Linked DNA regions of Proteiniborus sp. DW1. The protein of the gene in region 1 interacts with the protein of each later gene in a pairwise test. Links are inferred from orthologs where the notes say so. Each region holds a gene or a part of one and is shown on either strand. Other genes may lie near its edges.

The links.
Region 2: the proteins of rlmN (region 1) and ftsZ interact in binary tests that used the Escherichia coli proteins (3 or more experiments, as listed by UniProt). The link is inferred for Proteiniborus sp. DW1 from one-to-one orthologs.

What each region holds. Positions count from the first base shown.
Region 1 is NZ_FMDO01000038.1:19,149-27,342, forward strand. The notes cover bases 2,459-5,255. They hold rlmN (dual-specificity RNA methyltransferase RlmN), read right to left. Parts: upstream 4,481-5,255; coding sequence 3,437-4,480; downstream 2,459-3,436. Other genes in these bases: pknB (Stk1 family PASTA domain-containing Ser/Thr kinase), read right to left, coding at 2,459-2,657; DW1_RS09635 (Stp1/IreP family PP2C-type Ser/Thr phosphatase), read right to left, coding at 2,662-3,405; rsmB (16S rRNA (cytosine(967)-C(5))-methyltransferase RsmB), read right to left, coding at 4,553-5,255. In the rest of the region: rsgA (ribosome small subunit-dependent GTPase A), read right to left, coding at 1-682; more of pknB, read right to left, coding at 705-2,458; more of rsmB, read right to left, coding at 5,256-5,896; fmt (methionyl-tRNA formyltransferase), read right to left, coding at 6,073-7,002; def (peptide deformylase), read right to left, coding at 7,013-7,465; priA (primosomal protein N'), read right to left, coding at 7,477-8,194.
Region 2 is NZ_FMDO01000031.1:83,660-91,938, reverse strand. Bases 23-2,904 are described here. They hold ftsZ (cell division protein FtsZ), read right to left. Parts: upstream 2,072-2,904; coding sequence 974-2,071; downstream 23-973. Other genes in these bases: DW1_RS08165 (DUF881 domain-containing protein), read right to left, coding at 2,703-2,904; DW1_RS08170 (small basic family protein), read right to left, coding at 2,356-2,694; spoIIGA (sigma-E processing peptidase SpoIIGA), read right to left, coding at 23-828. Also shown: more of spoIIGA, read right to left, coding at 1-22; more of DW1_RS08165, read right to left, coding at 2,905-3,440; DW1_RS08160 (DUF881 domain-containing protein), read right to left, coding at 3,459-4,193; DW1_RS08155 (cell division protein FtsQ/DivIB), read right to left, coding at 4,204-4,956; murA (UDP-N-acetylglucosamine 1-carboxyvinyltransferase), read right to left, coding at 5,007-6,257; murG (undecaprenyldiphospho-muramoylpentapeptide beta-N-acetylglucosaminyltransferase), read right to left, coding at 6,350-7,459; putative lipid II flippase FtsW, read right to left, coding at 7,464-8,279. UniProt on the Escherichia coli protein: Essential cell division protein that forms a contractile ring structure (Z ring) at the future cell division site. The regulation of the ring assembly controls the timing and the location of cell division.

The DNA.
Region 1 (8,194 bases):
TTAAGAAATCAATATCTAAAGTGCTAAATCCAGGAGTATCTACAACCCAACCACCTAAATCTAACTCTATAAGCTCAACATGTCTTGTAGTGTGTTTTCCTCTACTAGTCTTGTGACTAATATCGCCAGTTTGCAGCTTTAAGTTTGATTGGATGTTGTTTAATAGTGTAGATTTACCTACTCCAGATGGTCCTGCAAATACAGTTATTTTATCTTTAAGTAAATCCTTTATTTCATCGATACCTTGCTTAGTTTCACAGCTAGTTTTCACTATTTTATACCCTGCATTATGATAAATATTATAAATCTCATCTGCTTTTCCATCGGTATCCAAATCATATTTATTTATGCATATTATCACATCTAGTTCCTGATATGATGCTAGAAGCAAAAATCTATCTAGAAGCCATAAATTAGGCTCTGGTTTTTGCGCAGCAAACACTATTATAGCTTGATTTACATTTGAAACTGGAGGTCTTTTTAGTTCAGTAATTCTATCTAATATTTGTTCTACATAGCCTGTATTGTCCTCTTCGTTAACTCTAATTAAAACTCTATCTCCAGTAAGAGGAATGGTTTTATTCTTTCTAAAAAGCCCCCTAGCTCTACACTCATAGACTTTATTCTCTACTTTTACGTAATAAAAACCGCCTATGCCTTTAATAATAATTCCTTCTAGCATAAATCAGTTCTCCTTTATATAATTATATTTCATCAATAAACACACCATCAAAATAAACCTCATACTTTGCACTTCTCTTACCCTCAACTAAAACAGATATAGATTCTTCACTTGTACTGTGAACTTCATTATAAATTACTTCTCTTTCTCCATCTTGTATCCTATATATTTTGACCTCAACTTCATTTTTATCTTTTGGTAATATAATAGATAGGTTATTGTTTATTATTTCGTCTACATCTGTTTCTTTTTTGTCACTTCCATCTGGTTTTTCCATATCCTCCAGACCATTACTTACCGTTAGTTTTATAGTTGTGTTTTCTTCAACTTCTGAGCCAGCAGTAAGGTCTTGCCATATTATGATATCCTTATCTACATTTTCATTGTACTCATACTTGATGTCTACAACTAATCCTAAGTTTGTTAGCTCATTCTTAGCTTTATCTATATTTTCTCCGATTACATTTGGTACAATAACATATTTTATCTCAGGTCCATCACTAACGACTAATTTCACTGTAGAACCCTTAGGCACTCTTTGATTTTCTTCTGGTGTTTGACTTATAACGTAATCCTTTGGAATGTCACTATAAACACGTTCGGGAACACTGCGCAGTCCCTCAGATTCTAAAAGATTCTCAGCTTCATCTATATGTTTATTAACTACATATGGAACATCTACTTCTTCTACGCCCTTACTTATTGTAACATCAATAGGATATCCTTCTTTTACAGTCTCTCCAGCTTTTACACTTTGATCTATTACATGACCTTTTTCATATTCACTACTATAAACTTCACTCTTCACTCTCAAAACAAGGTTAATTTCGTTTAATTTTTCTTCTGCAACATCTTTATGAAGCCCTCTAACATCAATTACCTTTACTTCCTGACCCTGTATCTGGCCTCTAAGCCAAAGAAATCCTGCAGTTATCCCTATAGTCAACAATAAGGCTAAAATAATTGCTGTTAATGTAACTAACTTAGATGAGCCTCCTTTTTCATCTTTATAGATGTTATCACTATTCATATTACGTTTATCAACTTTTTTTCTTTGATTTTTCATTGAATCATTTCCCTCTTGGTTTATCAAAGTATCATCTATTCTTGGAATAATTCTAGTAGGTGAATCGTTGAAATTACTTATGTGAATTTCGTCACTATTTCTAAATTTTTTTAAGTCACTTAATAGAGTTTTGATATCACTATACCTTAAGCTTTGGTCTTTTTGAACGCATTTCATAATAATACTTTCCAAATCCAAAGGGATAGAGCTATCAATATGAGATGGAGGTTCTATATCCTCTTGTATATGTTTTAAAGCAACAGAAATAGGACTATCCCCTTGAAAAGGCACTGTACCAGTAATCATTTCGTACATAACTACTCCAAGAGAATAGATATCTGATTTTTCATCAGTATAGCCACCTCTAGCTTGCTCTGGTGAAAAATAATGAACAGAGCCTATAACGTTACTTGTATTAGTCACTGTAGAGGTAGTAGCAGCTCTGGCAATTCCAAAATCAGTTACCTTAACTATACCATCCTCTGTTACTAAAATATTATGAGGCTTAATATCTCTATGAACTATATGGTTTTCATGGGCATGGCTTAAGGCTTCAGCAATTTTAATAGCAATGTCTAGAGACTCTTCTATACTAAGCTGCCCTTTCTCTCTTATTAGTTGCTTCAAGGTTTTTCCATTAACAAATTCCATTACTATATAATGAATGTTATCCTCTACACCTACATCATAAATACTTACTATGTTAGGATGAGATAAACTTGCAGCTGCCTGAGATTCTCTTCTAAATTTATTAATAAAATCTTCATCATGTATGAATTCAGATCTTAGTATCTTTACAGCAACAAACCTATTTAGTAATCTGCATTTAGCCTTATAGACTAAAGCCATTCCTCCACCGCCAACTTTTTCGAGGATTTCATATCTATTTCCTAATATTTTCCCAATCATGTTTTCACCTCTTTTCAACAAATCTAATAATCATAACTGTTGTATTATCAAAACCACCCATTTCATTTGCTACATCTGTAAGTAAACAACAAGCTTGTCGTATATCCTCACAACTATTTAATACTTCTTTTATTTTCTCATCGCTTACTAAGTTAGTTAGTCCATCAGTACATAATATTATTAGATCACCATCATTTAGATTTCTATTAATTATATCAACCTTTATTTCAGTATCAGTACCTAATGCTCTTGTAATAATATTCTTTTGGGGATGATGAATAGCTTCTTCATTGCTAATACTTCCATTTCTAACTAATTCAGCTACAAGAGAATGATCTTGGGTCAACTGATACAGTTCATGTTCGCTAAATAAATATGCTCTACTATCACCCATATGCCCAATAAATATCTCATTATAGTGAATAATCCCTAAGGTGATTGTAGTTCCCATACCTACACAACTTTGATTATCTTTAGCTTCCTTTAATATTCTATTATTAGCCTCTAATAATGTTGTATTTATAAACCTTGGAATATCCAGGTTACCTTGAATAATATTCTCTTTATCTCTGCAATAGCTTTCTTTAATTGTATCAATTGCTAAAGAACTGGCCACTTCACCTGCATTGTGACCTCCCATACCATCTGCGACTACAAATAAAGGTAGTTTGTCATCATCTGAGTAATAATATGAATCCTGATTTATATTTCTTACTTTACCCACATCTGAACACGCACATATAAACATCTTAACACCCCGCTTCACAAGATAATGTAGTTTAAGAGTATCCCCTTTCAATATAGTCTCTTCTTAATTGTCCACAAGCAGCATTTACGTCTGCACCCATTTCTCTCCTTATAGTAGTGTTTATTCCGTTTTTAAGTAAAATATCTTTAAATTTAAGTACTGATTTTTCATTAGATTTTGTATGACTAAATTCTTTTATAGTATTAAGAGGAATTAGGTTAACGTGGCACAACATACCTTTTAGCAATTTAACTATTTCTAATGCGTCCTTCTGATGATCATTTACATCCTTAATTAAGGTATACTCAAAGGTTACCCTTCTGTTTGTTTTAGCAATATAATAACTACATGCTTCCATTATCTCGCGTATACTGTATTTCTTAGCTATTGGCATAATCTTTTTTCTCTCCTCATCAAATGGAGAATGAAGAGAAATAGATAGGTTAATGGGTATTCCCTCATCTGCTAAGTCAAAAATTCTAGGTACAAGACCACATGTTGAAATTGTAATATGTCTATAGCCTAAATTTTGTCCATTCTTATCATGTATGATTTTGAAAAATTTCATTACATTATTATAGTTATCTAGTGGTTCTCCACTACCCATTAATACTACATTTGAAATACTAATATTCTGTTCTTTCTGTATCTGATAAAATTGTTCCAGTATCTCTCCTGGTAATAGATGACGTACTAAACCACTTTTGGTTGAAGCACAGAACTCACATCCCATTCTACATCCTACCTGAGTAGATAGACATACAGAAGTTCCGTGTTTATATTTCATCATCACACTTTCAATAACATTTCCATCATCTAGTACAAATAAGTATTTTATGGTATCATCCTGTTTAGAATCTAGTCTCTCCGCAATCTTAAGGTTACTGACTCTATAATTAGAGTTCAGCTTGTCCCTGAGCCCCTGAGGAAGTTCTGTAATATCATCTATAGAAGAAACCATCTTCTGATGCATCCATTTAAATGCTTGGGCTGCTCGATACTTTTTTTCTCCAAGTTTTAGAAATATTTCCTCTAATTCTTCTATTTCAAGCGATTTTAAATCAGTTTTGTCCAAATAATCCCTCCTACAAATATTGCAAGACATAATATATTATATCATAATAAATAAAAATTTAACTATAAACATCTATATTTTAATCATCTTTGCAATAAAAAAGCCATCAGTATTATTAATATTGGGATATAGTTCAATATATCCATTTGCAGCTGATTTACTCAATTCAACATTATCTATACAATCCTCAAAACTAACTAATCGAAAATCATTATTATATTCAATGAATTTTCTTATTAGATAAATATTTTCCTCTTTTTGAATTGTACATGTACTATAAACAAGCGTCCCACCTTTTTTAACATATTTACTGCCATTTAGTAATATTTCAAATTGTAATTTTGTAATTGCTGATAAATCGTCTTTTTCCTTTCTCCATTTAATATCTGGCTTTCTTCTTATTAATCCTAGGCCTGAACATGGGGCATCCACAAGACAACAGTCAACCTTATTCACTAAATTTTCATCTAAATCTAGGGCATTATACTTTTCTGTATCAATAATTTTAATTCCTAATCGATTTATATTGCTTTCAACTAGCTTAAGTTTATGTTCATGAATATCTCTAGCTATTATCTTACCTTTATTTTTCATTTTTTGAGCAATATGAGTTGTCTTTCCTCCTGGTGCACAACAAACATCCACTACAAAGTCACCTGGCTTTGGATCCATTATTTGAGCTACTAACATAGAGCTTTCATCTTGTATTTGGAATAGTCCATCTTTAAATTCATCTGTGTCTGTAATTCTAACAGGATTATATATAATTATACAGTCATATGCATAGCTGCCTTCACCTATAATAAATCCTTTACTTTCTAACCTATCCATTAAATCTTTTTTGGAAATTTTTAAGGTATTTACTCTTATGTTTAATTTAGGTCTTTCATTATTGGCAATACAAAGTTCTTCAGTAAAATCCATACCAAAGTCATTTAACCAACTCTCTACCATCCATCTAGGATGAGAATACTTTACTGATAAATATTCAACAGGGTTTTTATGTTTTTCAGGTAATTTTAATTCATTTATATCTTTTGAGATATTTCTCAGTATGGCATTAACGTAACTTATAGAACCTTTATGACCATATTTTTTTGCTAATTTCACTGATTCATTGACAGCAGCACTATTTGGTATTCTATCCATAAAGAGTATTTGATAGACCCCAACTCTCAAAATTTCTTTAATTATAGGTGCAATTTTTCTAAGCTTCACTTTAGAAAATTGCATTATAACCCAGTCTATTAAAAGTTTATTTTCCATAACTCCATAGACTATTTCTCTTATTAAGGACTCATCTAAACTACTCAAATCATTGTCAATATTTCTTGTTATAGATATATTAGAATATGCCTTCTCCTCATTAATTTCGTTTAAAATTTTGATTGCAACTTCTCTAGGGTTTTTTTTCATTATTTCACCTCATAATATAAGCAAATATTAAAATATTTGCCTCCATGCAAATCTTTTATGCAGTGGCTTAATCAAAAATAAGGGACTAGACAGCCCCTTAACCTCTTTTTTATTGCAGCAATTTAAAAGCTGTATTATTTAATATGAGTTCTATTAGATATTATTTAAGTTAATTTTTATTTTAATAGAACCCCTACTTCAAAATCATTCCCTCTTAAAAAATCTGATACTGACATACTTTTTTTGCCTGGAAACTGAATTTGTTTTATGGCTATACATTTATCTAAAGTATTTACATATATTCCTTCATTATTAACTTTAACTACCTTACCACTTTCTTCATCATTGAATTTATTTACAATATCTACTTCCAATATTTTTATATTATTCTCTTTATATGTTGTAAATGCTCCTGGCCATGGCTGTGTACCACGAACTAAGTTTTGAATATCGATGGCTTTTTCATTCCAGTTGATTTTTCCAAGGTCTTTAGACATCATAGGTGCATAAGTAGCTTTTTCATGATCTTGTGGAATTCTAATTATAGAACCTCTTTCTAAATCCGCAATAGTATCTATTAGAAGTTCTGCTCCTAATTTCATCAGCCTATCATGTAGCTCACCTGCTGTTTCCCCATCAAGTATATCAACCTCTCTTTTTAGTAGCATATCACCAGAGTCTAATCCCTTTTCCATTAACATAGTAGTCACACCTGTGGTCTTTTCACCATTTATTATTGCCCAATTGATTGGAGCTGCTCCTCTATACTTAGGAAGAAGTGAAGCGTGAACATTTATGCATCCAAACCTAGGAATATTTAATATGCTTTCTTTTAAAATTTGCCCATAGGCTACTACAACTATTACATCTGGATTCTCATTTTTAATTATTTCAACACTTTCGCTTGAATTAACATTATCAGGCTGATATATATTTAATCCAAGTTCAAGGGCTCTTTCTTTTACTGGTGTATATTGAACTTTCTTGCCTCTTCCTTTTGCCTTATCAGCTTGAGAAATTACAAGAGATACATGGTGTCCATTATTATATAGTGCTTCAAGTGTTGGCACAGAAAAATCTGGAGTACCCATAAATACAACTTTCATCCTAACACTCCTATTCCTCTTCAATACTTACTAGCTTATCAGTATACAATATTCCATTTAAATGATCTATTTCATGGCAAAGCGCTCTAGCTAAAAGGTCAGTTCCTTCAATTACATTCTTATTTCCACCTAAATCTAAATATTCTACTGTCACTTTTTCAGGTCTACACACCTTACCACTTTTTCCTGGTATGCTCAAGCAACCTTCTAAATCAATGTTTTCTCCTTCTTCTCGGACTATATAAGGATTTATTAGTATTATTGGCCCTTCACCTATATCAATTACCACTACTTTTTTAAGAACACCAACCTGTGGAGCTGCTAGGCCAACTCCTTCTTCCTTATACATTGTTTCAAGCATATCCTGTACTAAAATCTTAACTCTCTCATCAATTACATCTACCTCTCTAGATTTTTTCCTTAAAATCGGATCATCTTCATACCTTAACTGTCTTATGGCCATTTTATAACCTCCTAAATAATTGAAACTGGATTAAAATCAATGCTTACACTTATATTCTTAGCATTATTTTTTTCTATGTTATCCTTATTTACCCTATCTATTGCCTTAGTTATCAAAGTAATATTGCTTCTCTTTGCTTTAATAATAATTTGACGTCTATACTTATTCTTTATTCTATATATTGGAGCCTCCATGGGGCCTATAATGGTTTCCTTATGTTCTGCACTATCGATCTGTTTAAATACTTCAAGCCTAATATCTCTTGCTATTGAGCTAGCCACATTGTAAGTATCCTTCTCATTTTCTCCCGATATTATAATATTTATTATATCTCTAAATGGTGGATAGTTAAATTCTTTTCTTATAGATATCTCTTTATTATAAAAATTTACATAATCATGAGATTTAGCAGTCATTATGCTATAATGCTCAGGTTCATAAGTCTGAAGAATTACCTTTCCATCATATTCTCCTCTTCCTGCCCTACCTCCAACTTGTGTTAATAACTGAAATGTTCTCTCAGAAGCCTTAAAATCTGGTATATTTAGTGTGAGATCAGCCGCTATTATTCCTACTAAAGTCACATTAGGGAAATCTAAGCCCTTTGTTATCATTTGAGTTCCAATAAGGATATCAATATCTCCCTTTTTCATTTTTTCAAATATTTTTTCATGACTTCCTTTTGCTGTAGTAGTATCCAAATCCATTCTAGAAACTCTTGCGTTAGGG
Region 2 (8,279 bases), on another replicon or contig:
GTAAATTCCAACTATAATATCGCAAAACGACTTATCTTCATCATCTTTTACTACAACATTATCTGGCTTAAAACCTATTAACATACCATTTTCCTTTCCTAAAGATTTAAATGGTATTAGTCTAAACTTTAAACCAGTAGCATTATCCATCATAATTTCTGAAATAACCTGTAAGTCGTTCTCTTTGTATTTCTCAAAGATACTTTGTACTTCACTTGGTAAGAGTTCTTTTATGGCCGAAAACTGAATGATTATTACTGGTGTTTGTGTAAGAGGGTCTCTTAATAAATTTCCTGTATCTAACAATCCCATTATTTCAACAGCTTTATTGTTTAAACTAACAATTATAGGTATATAAATCTTACTCTTTGTCAAAATTGATTGAATATATCCCCAAACTATCTTAATAAGAACATATGATATGGACACAGCAAGTACTAGTATTTTTACAGGAAAATCCTTAATGTAAAATATACCATTTCCTGCGTATGCCTCTATATCAGCTAAATAGAATAATGCTAGTGATGCTCCAGCAAAAATAAAAGCCATTACATAGAAAGTTGATATAAGTCTTATAAATTTTTTGATTTTCATCGGATTAAAAGCTACTATTATAATTAAGATGGATACAGCCAACTTTATAATGAATTTTGTCATAAACATTAATAAAGGAAAGAATATGACTAATGCATAGGCTGCTCCAATAAAAGAAGCTAATAATAACCTAACATTATTCGCTTCTGTTTTTGTAAACTTTCCAGTTAAATATAGTAATATATAATTAATCACCATATTTTCCAGTAAAAGATATTCTGCATATATGTACAAACCACTGCCCCCTTTTTGTACATCCTCATTCTAATAAACTTTTATTCATATCATTTTATTTTTATGTCTATTATAATACAACTACTATTAGAATTATGTCATATACTGAAGTCGAAAAAAAACCCTTTCTATAAAATAGAAAGGGTTATTTATCTCTTCTCCTTAAGAAAGTTGGAATATCTAGTTCGTCAGTATCAAAATGTTTTGGTTCTGGTGTAGTTTTTTCTTTAGCTTTTTCATTAGAATTTGCAAAAGAAACCGGAGACTTGTCTATTACTTTTTCTTGTTTAATACTATCAAAGCCTGTAGCAATGACCGTTATCTTAATTTCATCCTTTAGGTTTTCATCTAAACCAGCTCCAAAGATAATAGCTGCATCTGGATCAACTGCTTGTCTAATAAGATCAGCAGCATCATTAACCTCAAAGATTCCTAAATTCGGTCCCCCTGTTATATTCAATAATACACCTTTTGCACCTTCAATAGAGGTTTCTAGCAATGGACTATGTATAGCCTGTTTAGCTGCTTCAGTAGCTCTGTTTTCACCGCTTGCCTTCCCTATTCCCATATGCGCTAAGCCTTGATTTAACATAACGGTTTTCACATCGGCAAAATCTAGGTTTATTAATGCAGGCACTGCAATTAAATCAGATATACCTTGAATACCTTGTCTTAAAACATCATCAGCTATACTAAAAGCTTCTACAATAGATGTTTTTCTCTCTACTACCTGTAATAATCTATCATTAGGGATAGTCACTAATGTATCTACTCTCTTCTTTAGCTCTTCAATTCCTTTTTCTGCATGCATCATTCTCTTTCTGCCTTCAAACATAAAAGGCTTCGTAACTACTCCAACAGTTAATATGCCAAGTTCTTTTGCTATTTCTGCCACAATAGGTGCTGCACCTGTTCCTGTTCCACCACCCATACCTGCAGTTATGAATACCATGTCTGCACCCTTTAAAACTTCAGTTATCTCATTTCTACTCTCTTCTGCAGCTTTCATTCCAACTTCAGGATTAGCTCCTGCTCCAAGTCCCTTAGTTAGCTTTTCTCCTATTTGAAGCTTTATCTCAGACTTAGAAGAGTGAAGAGCTTGTTTATCAGTGTTAATAGTGATAAATTCAATTCCCTTTACTTGATTGTCAATCATTCTGTTAACAGCATTGTTTCCACCACCACCAACTCCAATGACTTTAATATGCGCAAATTGTTCTACATCTACTTCAAAATCGAACACTTCATTACCCCCTTATTATATACGAAACATTTATTATTTAGTTTCTATATTGATTCTTATCTTACCACTTTTCTTCTTTTTTCTTTATAATTTGCTTTTTTTCTTCTTCATAATATATTATTCTATAAAATATTTAATTTTCCTCTTTAATAAATCATATATGATAGCTATTTTATCGGAAAATATTGGTTCGCTTTTAGTTCATATGCAATATACTTTACTTTTTTAACTATATTTCCTTCTTTGATCCTAGATTATTATTTTATTTGAAAAATATTAAGATTCTAGTTTGAATCTTTCTTTCTAAAAATCAATCTTCTTATAATGGCAAAGTTTTGGAATAGCCTTCCACCAAAAGCAAAAATCGCTGCATAGTAGAGAGGTACACCTAATCTATCACCTATATATGCTAAGAATGCTGCTAAAATTGAGTTCCCAAAAAATCCCGAAACAAAAATTTCAGTATTAAATTTTTGTTCTAATGCTGCTCTTAATCCACCAAAGACTGAGTCGAGACAAGCTAATATTGCAACTGATACATATAAAGAATAGCTAGCAGAATAAGTTATAGGTAGGTAATTACCTATCAGTACTCCAATTATTATACCAACAAGAGCTAACAGAATCACAATTATTCACCTTCTTCTATTTGTTTTGCGTACTTAAACTCTTCATTAACCCAGTTATATTTGGGTATAGACACATTGTCCTTCATAATCGTTTCGACTCTAAGCTTATTGACCTCCTTCAAAATCCAACCATAGGTATTTGGTGCACTTACAGATGCATAAAGTAGCTTAGGATCCCCTATTGCAGTTATGACAAATGGTGGAGCTGAGCTTCTGCCATTAAATCTAATTGTAGGTCCACCACATTTAATTTCAGATCTGGACATAACTCTATGGCCATTGATACTTATAGCTTCTGCTCCAGCTATCTTTAAATCATTTATAATCATTTGTATAGTAGAATCATGAACGATATCATCATTTATATGACCACCAACTATTTCATCATCTTTGTTGTCATCAATTATAATTCTAATTCCAGGACCTTGAACATCTTCTAAACCTGATACTAACCTTAATTTATCTATCTCTTCGATTAAGTGTTCTGATATATCTGCCTCTTCATCATTGATTACACTTTTAAGTTTTTCTAATTCTCTTTTTCTTTCTTCTGTCAATCCTTTTATATCATCTATCTCTTTACGAATATTGCTTATTTCATTCTTCATTGTCTGTAAATTTTTCAATGAAACTAAATCATAGTCCTCTATATTCTGATTCATCTGAAAAGATAACAGAAATCCCAGAAGAATAGAAAGGATTACAAGCCAAGCCATTCCTGTATTTTTCTTCTCGCCCATTTTATAATCCTCCATAATTTAATTTGATATTTCTTCTACTGGTTGAGCATATCTAAATTCTTTAATTTTTCTATATTTAGGAATAAATATATTTTGCTCTTGTTTAATGTGTATATCTAAATTAAGTGCATTTTCCATAAACCATATAAGCCCATGTTTAATACGAAGTGAATTTTCTAAGTCATCAGCCTTCCCTATTGCCTTAATGACAAAAGGTGGTCCAAGAGATGAACCATTTACCTCTAAGTGGTCTGCAGCTTTAACTATCTCTGTAAAGCTTGTATATCTTTGATCATTTATTGATATAGCTTCTGCTTCCGTAGCGTTGAGAACACTTATTATCTGGAGAATATACTCATAATTATCTACAATAATACTAGAATCTCCGCCAAATACAACTTCGGCTGGAGGGTCATTTATTTCAATAGTAATCCCAGGTCCCTGAACATCCTCATAACCTGCTAAATTTCTATATTTTTCTATATCTTTATACAAGTTTTCTAAATAAACATCCTTCTCTGCTTCACCTTTTTCATACTGCTTTAGCTTAGCCTCTAAATTATCTAATTCATTTCTTAGTGCATCTCTTTCATCTTGAACCTTTTTATAGTCAATTGCCAACTGTTGGGCTCTCTGTGTAGGTATGGTTCCAGAACCTATTGAATTCTCAACAGTCTTAAATTGAATTGCTAGAATTGTACCTAATGCAATACAAACTAAGATTATAGCTACCTTGCTCTTAATATCATTCATTTTCCCACTCCTAATCATTTTCCTTAATTATGATTGCATTATTTCCTTTATCTAAATGAATTGTTCGATATCCTTGATTTTTGCTTTCTAACTCTTCTAAAATGGATATAAGAAAATTCAATTTATATTTTACATCATCTAAGGTGCCGAATGCAACCTTTCCTCCACTTTCCATATAAATATCCACATTATTGTTTTCGTCAATGGTCACTTTTTCAAAAGATTTAGATATCCCTAACATTCTGCTGCTATTAATAAACTCAAAAACTTTTGGCATCATTTCTTCATCACTAAATTGTATCTTTTCTCCTATTTTGGGGCTAATTATTTCTATTCCATATATCTCAATAATTTCCTCATCACTTTTTTCAGATAATATGTTTAGAATAATACCTTCCTCATCAATATATACATATGAACCTGTATAGTTTATAATAGCAATCTCTTTTCTTTCCTCTATCTCAATTAATATCTTGTTTGGTAACTTTCTCCTGATTATAACATCTTTTACATATGGATGGAATAATATATTTTCCTTTACCACTTTTAAGTTTATTTTAAATATATTTTCATCTATTATTATGCCTGATGCAAGTATTATTTTTTCATCTGTAATTTTATCATTTCCATTGACCTCTACACTTGAAATATGAAAGAAGCTTGTCTTAGTGTAGAGAATAAAAAAAGTTGAAGCTAGTAGTATAATAATAAAAAATATAAGCCTGTTTTTTTTCTTTTTTATTTTTTTATCTATTTTACCCATTATTACCCTCCAATAGGCTTGTCCTTGAGGTCTTAAGCAGCATACGCTGCCTAAACTTTCCTAATGTCTGCATTCAAAGCAAGAAGGTCCTTTTCTAGACTATCATAACCTCTTTCTATATGAAAAGTATCCTCAATTACTGTGGTTCCATTAGCTGCCAAAGCTGCTAAAACTAATGCAGCTCCTCCTCTTAGATCCTTTGAAGTAACTTTTGCTCCTGTAAGCTCTTTTACTCCCTTAATTATAGCAACCTTCCCCGCAATTTTTATATTAGCACCCATTCTAACAAGTTCTTCTACATGTTTAAATCTATTCTCAAAAATTGTCTCAGTAACTATACTTGTTCCATTGGCAATACTAAGTAAAGCAATCATTTGTGCTTGCATATCTGTAGGGAATCCAGGATATGGCAATGTTTGAACTGTTTCAATAGCATTAATCTTTTTAGGACCAATTATTTTTAAAGTAGTACAGTTATTATATATCATACATCCTGTTTCTTTTAGCTTAGCTATTATAGATTGAATATGTTCCACCTCTATATTTTTCAGTATAACTTCTCCACCAGTAATTGCGGAAGCAACCATATAGGTACCAGCGACTATTCTATCAGGTATTATAGTATGTTCTACGCTAGTAAGATTATCTACTCCGTCAATTCTTATTATGCTTGTTCCTGCTCCATGAATCTTAGCTCCCATCCCATTAAGGAAATTCTGAAGATCAATTATCTCAGGTTCACGTGCTGCATTTCTAATTATAGTAGTACCTTCAGCCTTTACAGCAGCTAGCATAATGTTTTCTGTAGCACCTACACTAGGAAAATCTAGCTGTATATCACAACCTTTTAACTTCTCCGCTTTACAGTGTAAAAAGCCATGGGACTCTTCAATAGTAGCTCCTAGTTGTCTAAGTGCTTTTAGGTGTAAATCAATAGGTCTAGGACCAATTTCACATCCCCCAGGATAGCTTACGACTATCTCTCCGCATCGAGTCAGCATTGCTCCCATTAATATAATGGACGAGCGCATTTCCCTTACAAGTTCTTCTGGTATTTTTATTTTAGAGAGATTTCTTGAGTCTACAAAGATTACATTGTCAACTCTATTGATCTTACATCCTATAGACACTAAAATTTGCTCCATAACCTCTACATCTCTTAAATTTGGAGTATTAAAAATAGTACTTGTATTGTTGTTTATAACAGTTGCTGCTAAAATAGGTAGCACCGCATTCTTGGCTCCAATTACTGGTACTTCTCCAACTAGCCTCCTGCCACCTTCTATGATATACTTACTCATTATTACACCTCCAGAATATGCTCCAAACTGTATGTAAAAAACAGTATATATCTATTTTATGCATATTCAAAAAAGGTGTTACTGCTACTAAACTACTCTCCCAACAATTCTCTCAATATATTAAGTATTCTATCATCTGCATTAATGATACCCATTTTTCTACTTCTTTCTGCCATTTCTTTTAATTTAATTTTATCAGATAATAAATTAATAATTTCCTTATTCAATAACTCACCATTTAAATCCTTTTCCAAAATTACAATACCTGCTCCATTTTTCTCTAATGCTCTAGCATTATATTCTTGATGGTTCTCTGTTGTATATGCCTTTGGTATTAGTATACTGGGAATGCCTACTGCAGTTATTTCAGCTATGGCTATTGCACCACCACTAGTTATAGCTACATCAGCAATAGATAATGCCTTTGGTACTTCAAAAAAATATGGATATATTCTAATATTATCTGTTAGCTTATCTACACCTTTTTGTTTCAGGCCTTCCATAAAACTATCATATAGCCTTTTACCAGTTACATGAATAATTTGAATACTAGTGTTGTTTTTATTATTAACAATGACATCAAGCATTGCATCATTAAGCTTTTTCTGGCCCCCACTGCCTCCAAAGCATAATACAAATGGTCTATTAGGATCAATGTTTAAATCCTTATATGCAACTTCTTTATTATATCCTACAATATCCTGACGAATTGGATTGCCTGTTATAACTAACTTATTTACATCCTTAAAATATTTCCTTGATTCCTCAAAGCTGCCTGCAACTTTGTCTACAAATCTGGAAAGAATTCTATTTGTAACTCCTGGAAAAGCATTTTGTTCATGTATAATTGTAGGTATTTTCTTTAGAGCAGCAGTTAAAACAATAGGACCACATACATATCCACCTGTACCTATGACTATGTCAGGCTTAAATTCCTTAATAACTTTTTTTGCATCATTTAGTCCTAAGAATAATTCTTTAATAGATTTAAAGGTATCCTTTGAAAGTTTTCTACTGAATCCCTTTACCCTAATTGTTTTGAATTTAAAACCTTCCTTTGGAACTATCTCTGCTTCTAAACCTTTTTCTGTCCCTACATATAATATGTCTACATTTTTGTATTCCATTTTGATTTTTCTAGCAATAGCTAAAGCAGGATAAATATGCCCTCCTGTGCCTCCGCCTGTAATCAATGCTTTCATGTTCTCAGCTCCTATCTAAATCCGAGTGTCTTGATATATTTAGCAGAATTCCAGCAGCTGCCATATACATCATTAGTGATGTTCCTCCATAGCTTATAAAAGGCAATGTAATTCCTGTAGTAGGCATAGAAGAGGTTACAACTGCTATATGTATCAATGATTGTACTGCAATAAGTGCTATTATTCCTGATGCAAGGTAGCATCCAAATAGGTCCTTCGCACCTAAGGCAATTCTTAAACCTCTCCATATTATAAGAAGAAGTAAAAGCATTACAGTTACACACCCTAAAAAACCTAGTTCTTCACCAATTATTGCAAAAATAAAATCATTGTAGGGTTCAGGAATATAAAAGAATTTCTGCCTACTTTTACCCAAACCTAATCCGAACAGTCCTCCCGAACCTAATGCATAAAGAGATTGAATCGCCTGCCATCCATAATTATCTCTAACTTCTGGTGCAAAGGGATTTAAAAAAGCTGTAAATCTCATCCTTCTAAATTTTTCTCCTACTATAGCTAAAGTACCTCCTGCTATACCCAATACGCCAAGAATAGAAAGATGAAATATATTGGCACCAGCTACAAACAATAGTATAAAAAGAGCCATTCCTAGTGTAGCACTGGTACTTAAATCTCTCTGCATAATTATTAGTCCACAAGAAATCCCAATTATAATTAATGCTGGAATAAATCCTTTAGTGAACTTCTTTACATCATCTTTTCTTCTAGATAAAAATGATGATAGAAAAATAATCGACCCTATTTTAATAGCATCTGATGGCATAAAAGTAGTAAAACCTAAATTAACCCATCTTCTAGC